2 linked regions of the Eleftheria terrae genome follow. The protein of the gene in region 1 binds, or shares a complex with, the protein of each later gene. Links are inferred from orthologs where the notes say so. Each region holds a gene or a part of one and is shown on either strand. Other genes may lie near its edges. The genes, in order: trxA and trxB.

Region 1 (11,544 bases):
CGGGTGCCCGACTTGTTCAGCAGGATGGACGGGTAGACCCGCTTCTCGGCCATGCGGCGATCCAAATGGATTTCGCAATTGCCGGTGCCCTTGAACTCTTCGTAGATCACCTCGTCCATGCGGCTGCCGGTATCGACCAGCGCCGTGCCGATGATGGTCAGCGAACCGCCTTCCTCGATGTTGCGGGCGGCACCGAAGAAGCGCTTCGGGCGCTGCAGCGCGTTGGCGTCGACACCGCCGGTCAGCACCTTGCCGGAGGAGGGCAGCACGTTGTTGTAGGCGCGCGCCAGGCGGGTGATGGAGTCGAGCAGGATCACCACGTCCTTGCGCAGCTCGACCAGGCGCTTGGCGCGCTCGATCACCATCTCGGCCACCTGCACATGGCGGGCGGCCGGCTCATCGAAGGTGGAGCTGATGACTTCGCCGCGCACGGTGCGCTGCATCTCGGTCACTTCCTCGGGGCGCTCATCGACGAGCAGCACGATGAGGTAGACGTCCGGGTGGTTGGCGGTGATGGCATGCGCCAGGTGCTGCATCATCACCGTCTTGCCGCTCTTGGGTGGCGCCACCAGGAGGGCGCGCTGGCCTTTGCCGATAGGGGCGATCAGGTCGACGATGCGGCCGGTGATGTTCTCTTCGGAGCGGATCTCGCGCTCGAGCTTGAACTGCTCTTTCGGAAAGAGCGGCGTCAAGTTCTCGAACATGATCTTGTGCTTGTTCTCCTCCGGGGTCAGGCCGTTGACACGGTCGACCTTCACGAGGGCGAAGTAGCGCTCGCCGTCCTTCGGCACCCGCACTTCACCTTCGATGGCGTCGCCGGTGTGCAGGTTGAAGCGGCGGATCTGGCTGGGCGACAGGTAGATGTCGTCGGTGCTCGCGAGGTAGCTGGTCTCGGGCGAGCGCAGGAAGCCGAAGCCGTCGGGCAGCACCTCCAGCACGCCATCGCCGAAGATCTGCTCGCCCTGCTTGGCGCGCCGCTTCATGATCGCGAACATCAGCTCCTGCTTGCGCATGCGGCTGGTGTTCTCGATCTCCAGCGACTCGGCCATCTTGATGAGTTCCGAGACGTGGAGGACTTTCAGTTCGGATAGTTGCATGGGCGCATACCCTTGTCGGTGCCCGTCGCACTGCCAAGGGCGACGGCTGAATAGACTTCGGCATCGCTCGCAGCCCGGCGGACCGGATGCGAGAACTGGCGCATGACCGCGACAAGCGCGAATCGGAAGACGCTGGAGTTGGGGGCCGAAACTACGCGGCGAACGATGTGCGTAGTGGCGAAGCTTGTGCTACCGGGAACCGACCTTGTGGTGTCGGCTCCCGATGCATTGAGGGAAATTATAGATGACCGTCGAGGAAAGACGTCAACTGGGCTTTCGACAGGGCGCCCACCTTGGTGGCGGCCAGCTGGCCGTCCTTGAACAACATCAGGGTCGGGATGCCACGAATGCCGAACTTGGCGGGCACTTCCCGGTTCTCGTCGACATTCATCTTGGCGATGGAGAGACGGTCGCCGTAATCCTTGGCGACTTCGTCGAGGATGGGGGCGATCATCTTGCAAGGCCCGCACCATTCGGCCCAGTAGTCCACCAGCACAGGCTTGCCCGCCTGCAGCACGTCGGCGTCGAAGGACGCGTCGGAGATGTGTTTAATCAGATCGCTGCTCATCTTGGAGTCCTCAGAGAGGTCGAAGCCCGGCTTCGACTCAAGTCCCAATGATTCTGACATAAACCTTTTGGCCGGCGTACCTGGCCGGTGCAAGTCTTTCTATCGCGGGGATATCCGTTTTCTCTCTCAGCATCGGTGGCAGGCCACCTTTTCTTCAAGGGGGCGTGGCTGCAGCATCGGCTGGTTGGCCGGGATGGCAGAGCCTCAGCGCATCTCGCCCGGCAGCCCTCCTGCTGCCGTTCCACCGGCCGTGCACGCACCGGGCGCCGGGAGGGTGGTTGCGGAGGGCGGCGGAGCCGGCGGGGTGGGCCCCACCGGGCAACCGAACCGGCAAGGCGGGAGGCGACCAAGGCGTCGCTCGCATGAGCGAGCGCACACGGAGGCGAAATGGCGGCACTTTTGCCGCTTCCTCCGGGCTTCTCCCTCCCCCGAGACGCGGTCCAATCAGGACAATCACCCCATTTGCAACGAAACGTACAAATGTCGGCCGCCGCCACCCTCAGCCCACCCACCCGCCTGCTCGGACGCTATGAACTGCGTCACGCGCTGGGCCAGGGTGCCCAGAGTTCGGTGTGGCGGGCCTTCGATCCGCGGCTCGACCGCGAGGTGGCGCTGAAGCTGCACCGCGCCCAGGCTTCGGATGCGGCAGCCCTGACGCAGTGGTTGCATGAAGCGCGCGCGGTCAGCCGGCTCAGCCATCCACACATCGTGCCGCTGTTCGAGGCGGACGTGCACGAGCAGCATCCCTATCTGGTGTTCGAGTTGGTCGAGGGTGTCACGCTGGCGCAGCGGCTGCGCGAGCAGGGCCCGATGGCGCCGGCGGAGGCCGTCAAGCTCCTCCTGGGGGTGCTTGAAGGGCTCGCACATGCGCACCAGGCCGGCGTGGTGCATCGCGACCTCAAGCCGTCGAACATCCTGCTCGACGCCAGCGGCCGGGCGCGGGTGATGGACTTCGGCATCGCGGCCAGCCAGCGACACGGTGTGGCCGACACGACCCTGGTCGGCACGCCGGGCTATATGGCACCGGAGGTCACGCACGGCCGTCCGCCGACGCCGCAGGTGGACGTCTACGCCGCGGGCCTGGTGTTGTACGAGATGCTGGTGGGACAGCCAGCGGTGCATGAGCGCGACCCCTACCGGGCGATCTACCGCAATGCCCACGAGGACCTGAGCCTGCCGGTGCAGACGCCGCAGCCGGTGGATGACGCGCTGCGCGCCATCGTGAACCGGGCCACGGCACGCGACACCGCGGTGCGTTTCGGCGGTGCCGCCGAACTGCTGGCCGCCCTGCGGTCCTGGCTCGCGCCCACGGCGGACTCCGAGCCACAAGACAGCGCCCGCAGCGGCACGCTCGATTTCCTGCTGCGGCGCATGCGGCACAAGAGCGATTTCCCGGCCTTGTCCGACTCCATCGGCCGCATCCAGCGCATTGCCAATTCGGAGCACGAGAGCCTCAACAGCCTGGCCAACGAGGTGTTGAAGGACGTGGCGCTGACCCACAAGCTGCTGCGGCTGGTCAACTCGGCGCATTTCGGCGGTGCGGGGGGCGGCTCGATCAGCACGGTGTCGCGGGCGGCCGCGCTCATCGGCTTTGCCGGCATTCGCAACCTGGCGCTGTCGCTGATCCTGCTGGAGCACATGCAGGACAAGGCCCATGCCGCCGGGCTGAAGGAAGATTTCCTGCGCGGCATGATGGCCGGTACGCTGGCGGCCGAGCTGTGCGCCGGCGGGCGCGATGCCGAGGAGGCGTTCATCGGCGGCCTGTTCCAGAACCTCGGCCGCACGCTGACCCGGTTCTACTTTCCCGAGGAGGCGGAACAGATCCGCCGTCTGGTGGAGTCGCCCGAGGGCGAGTCGATGGACGAGGAGCGGGCCGCGAGGGCGGTGCTCGGCATCGGCCTGGAGGACCTGGGGATAGGTGTCGCGCGCTCCTGGGGCCTGCCCGAGAGCCTGCAGCGCTGCATGCGCAAGCTGCTGCCGGGGGCACCGGTGAAGCGGCCCGAGCATGCGGCGGAGCAATTGCGCCTGCTGGCTTGTGCCGCCAACGAGGTGGCCGAGATGCTGCTGCAGACTCCGAGCACCGGGCATGCGTCGAAGGTCGAGCAGCTGTCGCAACGCTTTGCGCCGGCGCTGGGCCTCGGCGCGCGCGAGCTGCAGGAGGCCGTGCAACGCGCGCGCAACCGCATGGCCGAGATCGTCACTGCGCTGCAGCTCAGCCCACGGGCCGGCAGCCCGGCCGCACGCTTGCTGCAGACGGGCCCCGTGGCCACAGGTGCTGCTGTCGATGCCGATACCCTGTCGCCGCACCAGCTCGACACGCTCGTGCAGGCCCAGGCCGCCCAACCGGTGGAGGCCGCCGTGCGCAGTGCAGCCGACGATGCGGCGCATACGCTGGCGGCTGGCATCCAGGACATCAGCAACACGCTGGTCGAGAACTTCAAGCTCAACGAGGTGTTGCGCATGATTCTCGAGACGATGTACCGGGCGCACGGCTTTCAGCGCGTGATCTTCTGCCTGCGCGACGCGCGCAGCGGGGCCCTGACCGGCCGGTTCGGCCTCGGGGTCGATGCAGAGCGGGTGGCTGGTCGCTTTCGGCTGCAGGTGACCGGGGCCGCGGACCTGTTCGCTGCCGTGTGCGCGAAAGGGGCCGACACCTTGATCAGTGACGCCTCGGCAGCCAACATCGCAAACCGCCTGCCCGCCTGGTATCGCAGCGAGGTCAACGCGCCCACCTTCCTGCTGCTGCCGCTGGTGTTGCGCAATGCGCCCCTGGGCCTGATTTATGCCGACAAGGCGAATGCCGGCGCCATCGCCATCAGCGACCGCGAGCTGTCCTTGCTGCGCACACTGCGCAATCAGGCCGTCATGGCCTTCAAGCAGGCCGTTTGAAATGACCGTGCACCGCCGCCGCAGTTTCCTGCTTGCCGTGCCGGCAGGTGTCCCCGTCTTCGGGGGCACGGCCGGGTGCGACGGGCCTTGCTCATGATCACCGTGAACCGCCGTGCAAACGCTGGACGACACCACCGCTGAACACCTGCCCGCCCTCGGGCGCTGGCGTCTGCTGCGAGCCCTGGCCCGCGGCAGCGTCAGCACCTGGTGGCAGGCCCACGACACGCTGTCGCAACGTGATGTGCAGTTGCAGGTGGGGCACCGCCTGCCGCTGCCCGGCCTGGGTGAGCAGGTGTGGCGAGCCGCCGCAGCGCCGGTCCTGGCGCTGCGCCATCCCAACCTGGTGCAGGCGGTGGAAGCCGGCGTCGCGGCTGGCCGGCCGGTGCTGGTGGTCGAGCCGGTGCAGGGCGTCGCCCTGTCGCAGTGGCTCGCCGAGCACGACGCGATGCCGTCGCGCCAAGCCGTGCTGACGGTGATCGGCATGCTGGACGGGCTGGCGCATGCGCATGCCGCGGGCGTGGTGCACGGCTGCCTGGAGCCGGCTTGCGTGGTGCTGGACATTGCCGGGCGGCCGCGGCTCACCGGCTTTGCGGTGCTGCCCGTGCCGCCCGAGGTGAGCGCACTGCCGAGCGCGAGCGGGCTGTACCTCGCACCCGAGATGGTGACTGGCGGCGGGGCCGACGTGCGCAGCGACCTGTTCTGTGCCGGCCTGGTGTTGTTCGAGTTGTTGACTGGCCGGCCCGCCGTGCAGGACCAGAACCCGCAACGCGCCGCCGCCCGCTTGCAGGAGGAAGACCTGGCGTTGCCGCGCGGCGTGCCGGGGATCGAACACGGTGAGGCGCAGCTGCGGGCCATCGTGGCGCGCTGCCTGGCGCGCGATCCGGCGGAGCGCTACGAAACCGCAGCGGCCCTGCGCGATGCCTTGCAGGACTGGCTCACACCGGCCTTGCTCGAGGGCATTGGCGATAGCCGGGCTGCCCGCACGTTGAACCGCCTGGTGCAGCAGATCGCGCAGCAGGCGGACCTGCCGGTGCAGACCGAGGTGGTGCGGCGAGTACGGCGCCTGGCCAGTGCGGAGAAGGTCAACCTCGACGAGATCAGCCAGGCGGTGCTCGACGACGTGTCGCTGACGCAGAAGCTGCTGCGCATGACCAACGCCGCCTACTACAGCTCGGTCGGCGGGGGCAGCATCACCACTGTCTCGCGGGCGGTGGCCCTGATGGGGTTCATGGCGATCCGGGACCTGGCAGGCACCTTGCCGACACTGGAGGACATGCGCGACGCCGCGGCTGCCGAGACCCTGCGCGAGGAATATGCGCGCTCGCGCCTGGCCGGCCATTTCGCCGCCCGCCTGTGCCCAACGCAAGCGGAGGAAGAGGAGTCCTTCATCACCGCGATGATGCAGAACCTCGGCCGGACCCTGGTGCACTACTACCTGCCCGAAGAAGCGACGCAGATCCGCCAACTGGCCCTCAGCCAGGGCGGCAGCGAGGACGCCGCCGTCTGGTCGGTGCTGGGCGCCAGCTTTGAAGACCTGGGCATCAGCATCGCACGCACCTGGGGGCTGCCGGAAAGCCTGGTGCGCGACATGCGCCGCCCCGGGCGCGACGGCGTGCCGCGCCGGCCCGAGAAGCGCAACGACTGGTTCCGCCTGCTGGGCGGCCTGGGCAACGAGCTGGCCGATGTGCAGACGCGAGCCGACCGGCGCGATCACGCGGTGCGCAACACCGTGATCATCGAGCGCTACGGCAAGGCGCTGGGCCTGGCGAGCCAGCAGATCTGGGCCGCCATCGACGCGCAACAGCCGCCCGCTGCGCCTCGCGAGGCCGCTGTGGCACGTGTGCAGCCCGCTGCGTCGCGCGATGCCAGCCATCCCCTGGCACGGGCAGCCGCCCGGCTGCGCCTGGCCAGCCTGCAGTCGACGGACCGTGCGCCGCTGCTGAAGATTGCCGCCGAGGCGGTGTTCGACACCTTCCAGTGCCAGGATGTGGCGCTGTTGCTGCGCGAGCAGCCGGGGGACACCCTGGTGGTGCGGCAGGCTTTTGGCGCCCGGGAGGCGCTGCTGCGCCAGCACTTCCGCTTCCGCCTTGGGCAGGACAGCGACCTCTTCAGCGCCTTGTGCCTGAAGGGGGCCGACACGCTGATCCGTGACGCCGGCTCGCCGAACATTGCGGCGCGCCTGCCGGCCTGGTTCCACCGGCACTTGCGGGCGGCCAGCCTGATGGTGCTGCCACTGGTGGGCGAGGACGGGCCGGTCGGCCTCCTGTATGCCGACAAGTCGCAGGTGGACGGCTTCAAGCTGGCCGACCGGGAGCTGGCGCTCCTGCGCGGCCTGCGCGACGAGTTGCAGAAGGCGCTGCAGGGGCAGCCACCGCAGCCGAGGGTGGCGGCGGGCTAGAAGGGGCCGCCCGTCGCTCGGCGGGGCGCCTGGCGTGCGGGGTGCCGGCGAGCATGCGGCCTGCTGGCGGCGGCTTCGCGGCGCCGCTTGCATTTCGTGCTCCACCACACGCAGCGGCCGCCAGGTCGCACCCGGGCCGGCGTTGGTGTGATGCTGGCAGGCCGAGTCGGGCGGCGCAGCAGGCGGGGCAAAGGGATGAAGCGGCTGCGGCGCTCGGTGCCCTCCGGCTGCCTGGCTCCACGCTGCATGCGGGTGGTGCGCGCTCAGGAGCGCAAGGCCGCAAAGGTGGCCAGCAGTTGCGTGGCAGCCCGTTCACCCGAAGTGATGGCGCCGCTGACCGTGCCGGCTTCACCGTCGGCCGCGGTCGCCTCGCCGGCGAACAGCAACGGCCCCACTGTGCGGGCCAGCACCACGCGGGCGTGTGCTTCGCCGGGTGGCACGGCGGAATAGCCGCCCCGGGCCCAGGGGTCGCGGCCCCAGTCCACCACCTCCACGTCGCGCAGGGCGTCCAGCGCGTCGCCGCCGAGCAGCCGGCTGACCCGGTGCGCGACCTGCTCGCCGTCCGGCGCATGGCGGGCCCGCGGGCCGGTGAGAAAAGCCGTCCACACCGGCGCGGGAGAAGGCGCCCGCCAGATCAACGGCAAGACGTCGTCGCCGGCCAGCACCCGCACATCGCGCGGGCCGACCGGCTCGTGGTAGCGGCACAGCACCTTGATGGCCGGATGCATGCGCAGTGCCGCCAGGGCCGCCTGCTTGGCCGCTGGCAGGGGGGGCTCGAACAGCACCTGGCCGCCCTGCAGCACGCCAAGTGGCAGGGTGATGAGGGCGGCCCGCGCCCGCAGGCGCTGGCCGGCCTCGATGTCCACGCCCTGGTCGTTCCAGCGCACGTGTGTCACCGGCATGCCGTAATGCACGTCCAGTCCACGCGCCAGGTGGGCCGGCAGGGCCTGGTAGCCCTGCTCGATGCGGAAGTCGCCCCCGCTGGACTGCTGCGACGAATACATGCGCAGCACATCCGCCAGGCTCAGGTCTTCGGCGGAAGCACAGGCCGAGTTGGCCAGCGTGTCGGCCAGCTGCCAGCCGGCCGGGTCGCGAATGCGGTGGCGGCGCAGGAAGGCGGCCACACTCTCGTCGCGCCGGCGGCCGAGCATCAGCTCGGGCAGGGCCAGCAGCAGTTGGAAGAACGCCGGGCGCGTCAAGAGCCACAGCGGGTGGTGCAACTGCTCGCCCTGCACCAGCCGCAGGTGGCGCGTGCGCAGGCTGCGCCGGGTGGCGAGGCCGAGGCGGTCGAGGTAGCGCCAAGTGGCCACCGCGTCGCCGTGCACGAACTCGGCGCCGCGCTCGATGGGGACGGAGGCGAAGTCGTGGTCGGTGTGGATGCGCCCTCCGACACGGGTGCGGGCCTCCAGCAGGCGCACGCGCAACCCGGTGTCGTCCAGGATGCGCGCCGCCACCAGGCCGGCGATGCCGGCCCCCAGCACCGCGACGTCGACGTCAGGCGTCATGCCCGCATCAGCGGCTGACCCCGCTCAGGTTGAGCCCACCGATGCCAGCCACGATCAGCAGCAGCGACACCACCTTGGCGGTCGAGACCGGTTCCCTGAAGTACAGGATGCCCACGACCGCGATCAAGGCAGTGCCCAGGCCGGCCCAGATCGCGTAGGCCACCGCGATCTCCAGATGGCGCAGCGCCAGCGTGATGAAACCGGCGCACAGGGCATAGAACACGAAGATGAAGATGCTGGGCCACAGCTTGCTGAAGCCGTCCGACAGCTTCATGCAGGTGGTGCCGGCCACCTCGAAGACGATGGCCAGCGTCAAGTAGAGCCAATGCATGGCAACTCCCGGTGTGGCGGGCGGGACCGGTGGGCCCCGCCCGCCGTGCGCGATCAGCCGTTCACGGCGAAGTCCACATAGTGGTGCGTGAAGCGGGTGTCGCAGGGCGGGCACCAGTGCTTGAACTGCTGGGCATGGTCAATCTCGACGTTGCGGAACATCGTGTTGAACTGGTGCTGCAGCTGGTGCGAGACGACCGACTTCAGCAGCTTGGCACTTGGCTTCTTGACGTCGCGGATGTAGTCCTCGTAGCGCTGCAGGAAGTCGGGCAGCGGCACGTGCTGCACCTTGGGATGGGCCTTCTTGAAGTAGGACTGCACGTCGCGCCACTTGAGCGGCTGCGGGTTGTAGAAGGTGTAGGTCGTCTTGCGCTCACCCAGCGGCAGCTTGGTGGTCTCGACGATCGCCTTGGCCGCATACTCGACCGGGGTGAGGTCGAAGTCGACGTCGATGTCGGGGCAGGCGCCGATCTGCGGCAGCGAGGACAGGAAGTTCTCGAAGGCATCGGCATCGACGATCAGGTCGTCGTTGACTTGGCTGTAGGCCTTCTCGACCGCGGCCAGCAGCTTGTCGAAGGAACCGTTGGCGGGCACGTCCTGCACGCGCAGGTTGTAGAGGTAGCCGAGGCGGTAGTTGATGACCGGATAGCCCTTGGCAGCCAGGGCGAGCACCGTTTGCTCGGCCACGAACTTGCTCTGTGCGTAGCCGTTCACCAGGCCGATGACCTCGGTGTTCTCCTCCTGGCCCTCCAGCATCGAGACGGCGCAGCTCGAGATGTAGAAGATGGGCTTGAGCTTCTCGCTGAGCGCGAAGTTCAGCACCTCCAGCGTGCCCAGCACATTGGTCTTGCGCATCACGCTGTAGGGCAGGTAGAAGTTGTCGATGGCGGCGCAGTGGTAGACGCTGTCGATCTCGCGGGCGAAGCGCTGGTAGTCGGCATCGCTCAGGCCCAGCCTGGGCTTGGACATGTCGCCGATCATGATCTGCACGCGCCGCTCAAAGCCCGACGGCAGTCGAAGGTCGTACTTGGCCGAGGTGTTCCGGATGCGCTTGAGGGCAGCCGTTTCGTCGGCTGCACGGACCATGCACACCACGTCCGCATCGGTGCGTTCGAGGATCTCCTTGAGCAAGGCCACGCCGACGAAGCCCGAGGCGCCGGTCAGCAGCGTGCGACGCCCGATGCTGCCGTCGGAGCTGCCGCTGACGGCTTCCAGCTTGGTGGTGAGCTGGGCCACCGCATGGTCGATCTCTTCGCGCAGGGTGGCGCCTTCGGCGATCTTGCGGTCGAACTGGTGGCGGTCGGCCATCGCTGCGACGATGTCGTCGATCATCTCCATGAAGTTGTTGGCCCGGAAGAAGGCCACCGTCGGGATGGAGCAGCCCAGCTTCTTTTCGAGATGGGCATGGATGTCGATGATGTTGAGCGAGTCGATGCCGTAGAAGAAGATTGATTTCTCGATGTCGAAGTCGGACAGCTGCACGCCGTACTTCGAGCTCATCAGCTGGGTCAGCAGGCTGAACACGCGCAGGTGGTCGGGGCCCAGTTCGGTGATGCGGGCGAGGGCTTTTTCGATGTTGGACATTTGCTTCTTTCGTTCGTCGGAGGTGGTGTCGGCCAGGGGCCAGAGGGCGAGGGCGTCGGTGGCGTCCTTCAGGTAGCGCCGCTTGCACTCCTGGCGCTGGATCTTTCCGCTGGAGGTCTTGGGCAGTTGCCCCGGCTTGAGGTAGACGATGCGGGTCACCGGCAGGTCGAAGTGCTGGCCGACCGCCTCGCAGACCTTGCCCGCGATGTCGTTGAGCAGGCCTGGGTTGGCCTGCACCTGCGACAGCGCCTGGCGCTCCAGCTCGGCGAACAGCACCAGTGCTTCCGAAGGCCCCTGGGTGATGCCGATGGCCGCCATGCCGCCCTTGCGCAGCGCCGGGTGCGCGACCTGGGCGTGCTCCTCGATGTCCTGCGGGTAGTAGTTGGCGCCGTTGATGATGATGACGTCCTTGACGCGGCCGGTGATGTAGAGCTGCCCGCTCTCGTCGAAGAAGCCCAGGTCGCCGGTGCGCAGGTGGTCGACCGTGTCGCCTTCCAGGCGACCGGTGGCCTGCTGGGTGGCCTCGGGATTGCGGTAGTAGCCGTCCATCACGTTGTCGCCCTGCAGCCAGAACTCGCCCACGGTGTTGGGCGGCAGCTCCACATGCCGCTTGGGATCGACCACCCGGATGCGCTGCTCCAGCCAGCTGCGGCCGCAGCCCACCAGCTCGCGGAAGGGGGCGCCCTCGGCCGGCTCGCGCACCAGGCCGCTGTTGTAGAGCAACGCCGGGTCGACCCGCTTGAAGTTGAGCGGCGAGCCCACCGGGTTGGCCGACACGAACACGGTGGCCTCCGCCATGCCATAGGCTGGCAGGAAGGTCTCGGGCCGGAAGCCGGCCACTTCGAAGGCGGCGCAGAAATCCTTCACCGTCTGCGGATTGATGGGCTCGGCCGCGTTGATGGCCATCTTCAGGCTGGACAGGTCCAGCTGCTCGCGCTCCTCGCGCGGGATGCGGTCGACACAGAGCTGATAGGCGAAGTTCGGTGCGCCGGTGTATTCGCCCCGGTAGCGGCTGATGGCACGCAGCCACTGCAGCGGCTGCGAAACGAAGGCGGCCGGGCTCATCAACACGCAGTGGCTGCCGCAGTACACGCTGTGCAGGATGTGCGCCACCAGGCCCAGGTCGTGGTAATGCGGCAGCCAGCTCACCAGCACCGACTCGGGGCCCGCGCC
Region 2 (5,427 bases), 3.7 Mb from region 1 along the record:
CTCGACACCCAGGCCACCAGCTACACCCGGGGCGCGAGCATGAGTGTCGGCACCTATGGGTGGATGCACAGCTCGAGCATCTTCACCACCTTCGCCCCGGCGGTGCCCGAGCCGGCCACGGTGGCGCTGACGGCGCTGGGCCTTGTCGGCCTGGCGGCGGTTGGCCGCCGGCGCCAGGCGGCCACCCGGTCCAGCGAGTCGCACGCCGGCTGATGCCGGCCCCTGCCGGCCACGCCCGCCGGCAGGGCGGCAACGACAAAAAACCCGCCGGGCTTTCGCCGGGCGGGTTTTCTACTTGCGATCTGCAAGGGAGGCTGAATTACTTCAGCTTCACTTCCTTGTAGGCGACGTGCTTGCGAGCCTTGGGATCAAACTTCATGATCTCCATCTTCTCGGGCGTGGTCTTCTTGTTCTTGGTGGTCGTGTAGAAGTGACCGGTGCCTGCGGTCGACTCCAGCTTGATCTTTTCGCGAGCGGTCTTGGCCATGGTGTGTGCTCCTTAAGCAGTGGCGATCAGAGCTCGCCCTTGGCGCGCAGGTCGGCCACGACCTGCTCGATGCCGACCTTGTCGATCAGGCGCAGCGCGGCGTTGCTGATGCGCAGGCGGACCCAGCGGTTCTCGCTCTCGACCCAGAAGCGGCGGTACTGCAGATTCGGCAGGAAGCGACGCTTCGTTTTGTTGTTGGCGTGGGACACATTGTTGCCCACCATCGGGCGCTTGCCCGTAACTTGACAGACGCGTGCCATGACGCTTCTCCGTTTCAATCTCGGTTCAGATTTGACGCCTAGAGCAGGCAGCCCGGTCAGAGAAACCGAACCAAGCCGCTTGGTGGACGCCCTTCGAAGGCTTCGCGTCCTGCGTTCGCGACGGTGAGCTGGAACTCACATGCGAAAAATAGAGGCAAAGCCGGTTTCGGCAAAGACGGCGATTATAGCCAGAAAAAACCGCGGCGGCCCATGCAAGGCCGCCGCCGATGTGCAGGGCCCCGCTTTCAGGCGGTGGCCGGGACGCAGTATCTCAGACTTGGCCGTCCTGTTCCAGGAAGCGCTGGGCGTCGAGCGCGGCCATGCAGCCGGTGCCCGCGCTCGTGATCGCCTGGCGGTAGACATGGTCCTGCACGTCGCCGGCGGCGAAGACACCCGGCACGCTGGTCATGGTGGCGAAGCCGTTCAGGCCGGAGCGGGTGACGATGTAGCCGTCCTTCATCTCCAGCTGGCCCTTGAAGATGTCGGTGTTGGGCTGGTGCCCGATGGCGATGAAGCAGCCCTTGAGCGCGATGTCCTCGGTGCGGCCGTCCTGGACGCTCTTGATGCGCACGCCCGTGACGCCGGAGGCGTCGCCCAGCACCTCGTCGAGCACCGAGAAGAGCTTGAGCTCCATCTTGCCGGCCGCGACCTTCTCGTTGAGCTTGTCGACCAGGATGGGCTCGGCGCGGAACTTGTCGCGGCGGTGGATCAGCGTGACCTTGCGGGCGATGTTGGACAGGTAGAGGGCCTCCTCCACCGCCGTGTTGCCGCCGCCGACCACGCAGACGTCCTGGTCCCGGTAGAAGAAGCCGTCGCAGGTCGCGCAGCCGCTGACGCCGCGGCCCATGAAGGCCTCCTCCGACGGCAGGCCCAGGTACTTGGCCGAGGCGCCGGTGGCGATCACCAGGGCATCGCAGGTGTACTCGCCGGCGTCACCCTTCAGGCGGAACGGCCGCTGGTCGAGCGCGACCTCGTTGATGTGGTCGAAAACAATTTCAGTGTTGAAGCGTTCGGCATGGCGCTGGAAGCGCTGCATCAGGTCGGGGCCCATCACGCCGTCGACGTCGGCTGGCCAGTTGTCGACCTCGGTGGTGGTCATCAGCTGGCCGCCCTGCGCCATGCCGGTGATCAGCAGGGGCTTGAGGTTGGCGCGAGCCGCGTAGACGGCGGCCGTGTAGCCGGCGGGACCGGAGCCGAGGATCAGGACTTGGGCGTGCTTGACGGTAATGCTCATGGCGGTGGCGCTTCGGTGAGGCGGAATTGGAGTCGTTTCTCGGGTGGTATTCCCCCTGCTGCGCGGCCGCTCTTCGGGTAGAGTCCAGCTGTGAGATATCTCACGGCGCGCAGGTAGGTGTGCCACTGCCGGCAGATGGGGCCCTTGGGCGCCATCACAAGCGGATTGTAGAAAAGGCCGCCGGCCGGCGCTCGATGCGGGCTTTGCGCAGCCGCAGGACGAAACAACGCAGAAGGTGATCTGTATGGCGATGCTGTCTAACCTGGACCTGATTCGACGAGTGCCCCTGTTCTCGATGTTGACCAGCACCCAGGCCGAAGCCGTTGCAGAAGGTGTGGTCAAGCGGCGCTACCGGCGCGGCGAAATCGTGGTGGAGCAGGGCCGCAAGTCCAACGCCTTGTTCATTCTGCTGACCGGGCGGGCCCGCGTGCTGACGGCCGACGCCCGTGGTCGCGAGGTGATCCTGGCGATGCTGCACCCCGGCGACTACGTCGGCGAGATGAGCCTGATCGACAACGAGCCCCACTCGGCCACCGTGCGGGCCGAGGTGCAGACCGACGTGCTGGTGCTCGGCCGCACCGAGTTCGCCCGCTGCCTGCCGGAAAACTCGAGCCTCTCCTACGCCATCATGCGCGGGCTGGTCGCGCGGCTGCGCGCGGCCGACCGGCAGATCGAGTCGCTGGCGCTGCTGGACGTCTATGGCCGCGTCGCCCGCACCCTGCTCGACATGGCCGAGGACACCGGCGGCACGCTGTTGATCCGCAACAAGGTCTCCCGGCAGGATTTGGCCAAGATCGTCGGGGCCTCGCGCGAGATGGTCAGCCGGGTCATGAAGGACCTGGAGGAACGCCAGTACGTCGAGACCCAGCCCGACGGCTCGGTGGTGATCAAGGAGCGCCTGCAGGCCAGCTGAGCCCGGCCGCCACGGCGGCACGGAATCGTTCACAGGTGTTGCACCCGGGGCCTTCTGTGGTGTCGGCGCCACGCGCTTGATTCACAATTCGCGCATGGCATTTCCTCTTGGCTCCCTCGGGGGCGATCCGACCTCGGCGGCGGCGCCCGTGCCGCCGCCTCCTGCGCCCGCGCCTGCGCCCGCTTCGGGCCGCGCGGCTTCTGCGCCCTATACCCGCACGCCCAGGGCCAAGAAGGCCGCGCCCGAACCCGCCGTGCCGCCGCGCTGGCGGGTGCAATTGAGCGTGTTCCTCGGTGCGCTGGGCCTGATCCTGCTGCTGTTCGCCATGCTCAGCCACACGCCGGCCGATGCGGCGTGGTCCACCACCGGCGACGGCACGGGCGTGCACAACGCCGCCGGCGTGCTGGGAGCGTGGGTCTCCGACCTGATGTACTTCCTGTTCGGCTTCTCCTCCTGGTGGCTGGTGCTGGTGGCCTTGCGCGGCTGGCTCAGCGCGCTGGCCGACCTGCTGCGGCCGCCGGACGTCGCGCCGGCAGAGCCGGTGGCGGCTCCCCCTCGCTGGCTGTTCTGGCTGGGCCTGGCGGCCCTGTTGTGCGCCAGCTGCAGCCTGGAGTGGACGCGGCTGTACCGGCTGGAAGCGCACCTGCCCGGCCATGCCGGCGGCGTGCTGGGCGACGTGCTCGGCCCGGCCAGCATGAAGTTGCTCGGCTTCGCCGGCTCCGGCGTCTGGTGGATCGCCCTGCTGGTGGCGGGGGTCTCGATGGCGCTGCGTTTCTCGTGGGTGCGCGCGGCCGAGGGCCTGGGCGCGCGCATCGACGGCTGGCGCGTCAAGCGCGAGGTGCGCCGCGAGATCAAGGAAGACCTGCGCCTGGGCGAGAAGGCGATCAAGGAACGCGAGAAGGTGGTGGAGGTGCAGCGCCACGTCGTGGAAGACCACCCGCCCATCATGATCGAGCCGGCGGTGGTGGAGGTGCCGAAGTCCGAGCGCGTCGTCAAGGAGCGCCAGAAGCCGCTCTTCAAGGAGCTCAACGACACCAAGCTGCCCCAGGTCGACCTGCTGGACGCGGCTCCTGCCAAGCTAGAAACCACCGTGACGCCCGAGACGCTGGAGATGACCTCCCGCATGATCGAGAAGAAGCTGAAGGACTTCGGCGTCGAGGTGCGGGTGGTGGCGGCCTCGCCGGGCCCGGTGATCACCCGCTACGAGATCGAGCCGGCCACCGGCGTCAAGGGCTCCCAGATCGTCAACCTGGCCAAGGACCTGGCGCGCTCGCTCAGCCTGGTCAGCATCCGGGTGGTGGAGACCATCCCGGGCAAGAACCTGATGGCGCTGGAGCTGCCCAATGCGAAGCGGCAGAGCATCCGGCTGGCCGAGATCCTCGGCTCGCAGATCTACAACGACGCGCAGTCCCTGCTCACCATGGGCCTGGGCAAGGACATCGTCGGCCATCCCGTGGTGGCCGACCTCGCCAAGATGCCCCACGTGCTGGTGGCCGGCACCACCGGCTCGGGCAAGTCGGTGGGGATCAACGCGATGATCCTGTCGCTGCTCTACAAGGCCGAGGCGCGCGACGTGCGCCTGATCATGATCGACCCGAAGATGCTCGAGATGGCCATGTACGAAGGCATCCCGCATCTGCTGGCGCCAGTGGTCACCGACATGAAGCAGGCCGGCAACGCGCTGAACTGGTGTGTCGGCGAGATGGAGCGGCGCTACAAGCTGATGAGCAAGCTGGGCGTGCGCAACCTGGCCGGCTACAACAAGAAGATCGCCGAGGCGACCGAGCGCGGCGAGAAGATCAGCAATCCCTTCAGCCTCACGCCCGAGGAACCGGAGCCGCTCGACCGGCTGCCGCACATCGTGGTGGTGATCGACGAGCTGGCCGACCTGATGATGGTGGTCGGCAAGAAGATCGAGGAGTTGATCGCCCGCCTGGCGCAGAAGGCGCGCGCCGCCGGCATCCACCTGATCCTGGCCACCCAGCGCCCGAGCGTGGACGTGATCACCGGCCTCATCAAGGCCAACATCCCGACCCGCATCGCCTTCCAGGTGTCGAGCAAGATCGACTCGCGCACCATCCTCGACCAGATGGGCGCCGAGGCCCTGCTGGGCCAGGGCGACATGCTCTACATGGCGCCGGGCACCGGCCTGCCGATCCGGGTGCACGGCGCCTTCGTCAGCGATGACGAGGTGCATCGCGTGGTCGAGTACCTGAAGAGCCAGGGCGAGCCCAACTACATCGAGGGCATCCTTGAAGGCGGCACGCTGGAAGGCGAGGGCGGCCCGGGCGGCGAAGGCGGCGGCGGAGGCGAAGAGGGCGAGGCCGATCCGATGTACGACCAGGCGGTGCAGGTGGTGCTGCAGCACCGCCGGGCCTCGATCTCGCTGGTGCAGCGGCACCTGCGCATCGGTTATAACCGGGCCGCCCGGCTGCTGGAACAAATGGAGAAGTCGGGGCTCGTATCAAGCATGGCCACCAACGGGAACCGGGACATCATCGTTCCCAAGCGAGACGAATGAAAAAACTGCTGA

The links.
Region 2: the proteins of trxA (region 1) and trxB are in contact, whole or in part, in a crystal structure (PDB 1F6M), measured with the Escherichia coli proteins. The link is inferred for Eleftheria terrae from one-to-one orthologs.

Annotation. Positions count from the first base shown.
Region 1 is NZ_CP106951.1:1,098,445-1,109,988, reverse strand. The notes cover bases 1-2,734. They hold trxA (thioredoxin TrxA), read right to left. Parts: upstream 1,666-2,734; coding sequence 1,336-1,665; downstream 1-1,335. Other genes in these bases: N7L95_RS04905 (serine/threonine protein kinase), read left to right, coding at 2,146-2,734; rho (transcription termination factor Rho), read right to left, coding at 1-1,097. Also shown: more of N7L95_RS04905, read left to right, coding at 2,735-4,554; N7L95_RS04900 (serine/threonine protein kinase), read left to right, coding at 4,667-6,952; N7L95_RS04895 (flavin monoamine oxidase family protein), read right to left, coding at 7,216-8,457; N7L95_RS04890 (DMT family transporter), read right to left, coding at 8,465-8,788; N7L95_RS04885 (thioester reductase domain-containing protein), read right to left, coding at 8,842-11,544. UniProt on the Escherichia coli protein: Participates in various redox reactions through the reversible oxidation of its active center dithiol to a disulfide and catalyzes dithiol-disulfide exchange reactions.
Region 2 is NZ_CP106951.1:4,814,138-4,819,564, forward strand. Bases 1-2,946 are described here. They hold trxB (thioredoxin-disulfide reductase), read right to left. Parts: upstream 1,982-2,946; coding sequence 1,019-1,981; downstream 1-1,018. Other genes in these bases: N7L95_RS21490 (PEP-CTERM sorting domain-containing protein), read left to right, coding at 1-213; rpmG (50S ribosomal protein L33), read right to left, coding at 320-487; rpmB (50S ribosomal protein L28), read right to left, coding at 514-747; N7L95_RS21510 (Crp/Fnr family transcriptional regulator), read left to right, coding at 2,226-2,894. Also shown: N7L95_RS21515 (DNA translocase FtsK), read left to right, coding at 2,989-5,415; outer membrane lipoprotein periplasmic chaperone LolA, read left to right, coding at 5,412-5,427.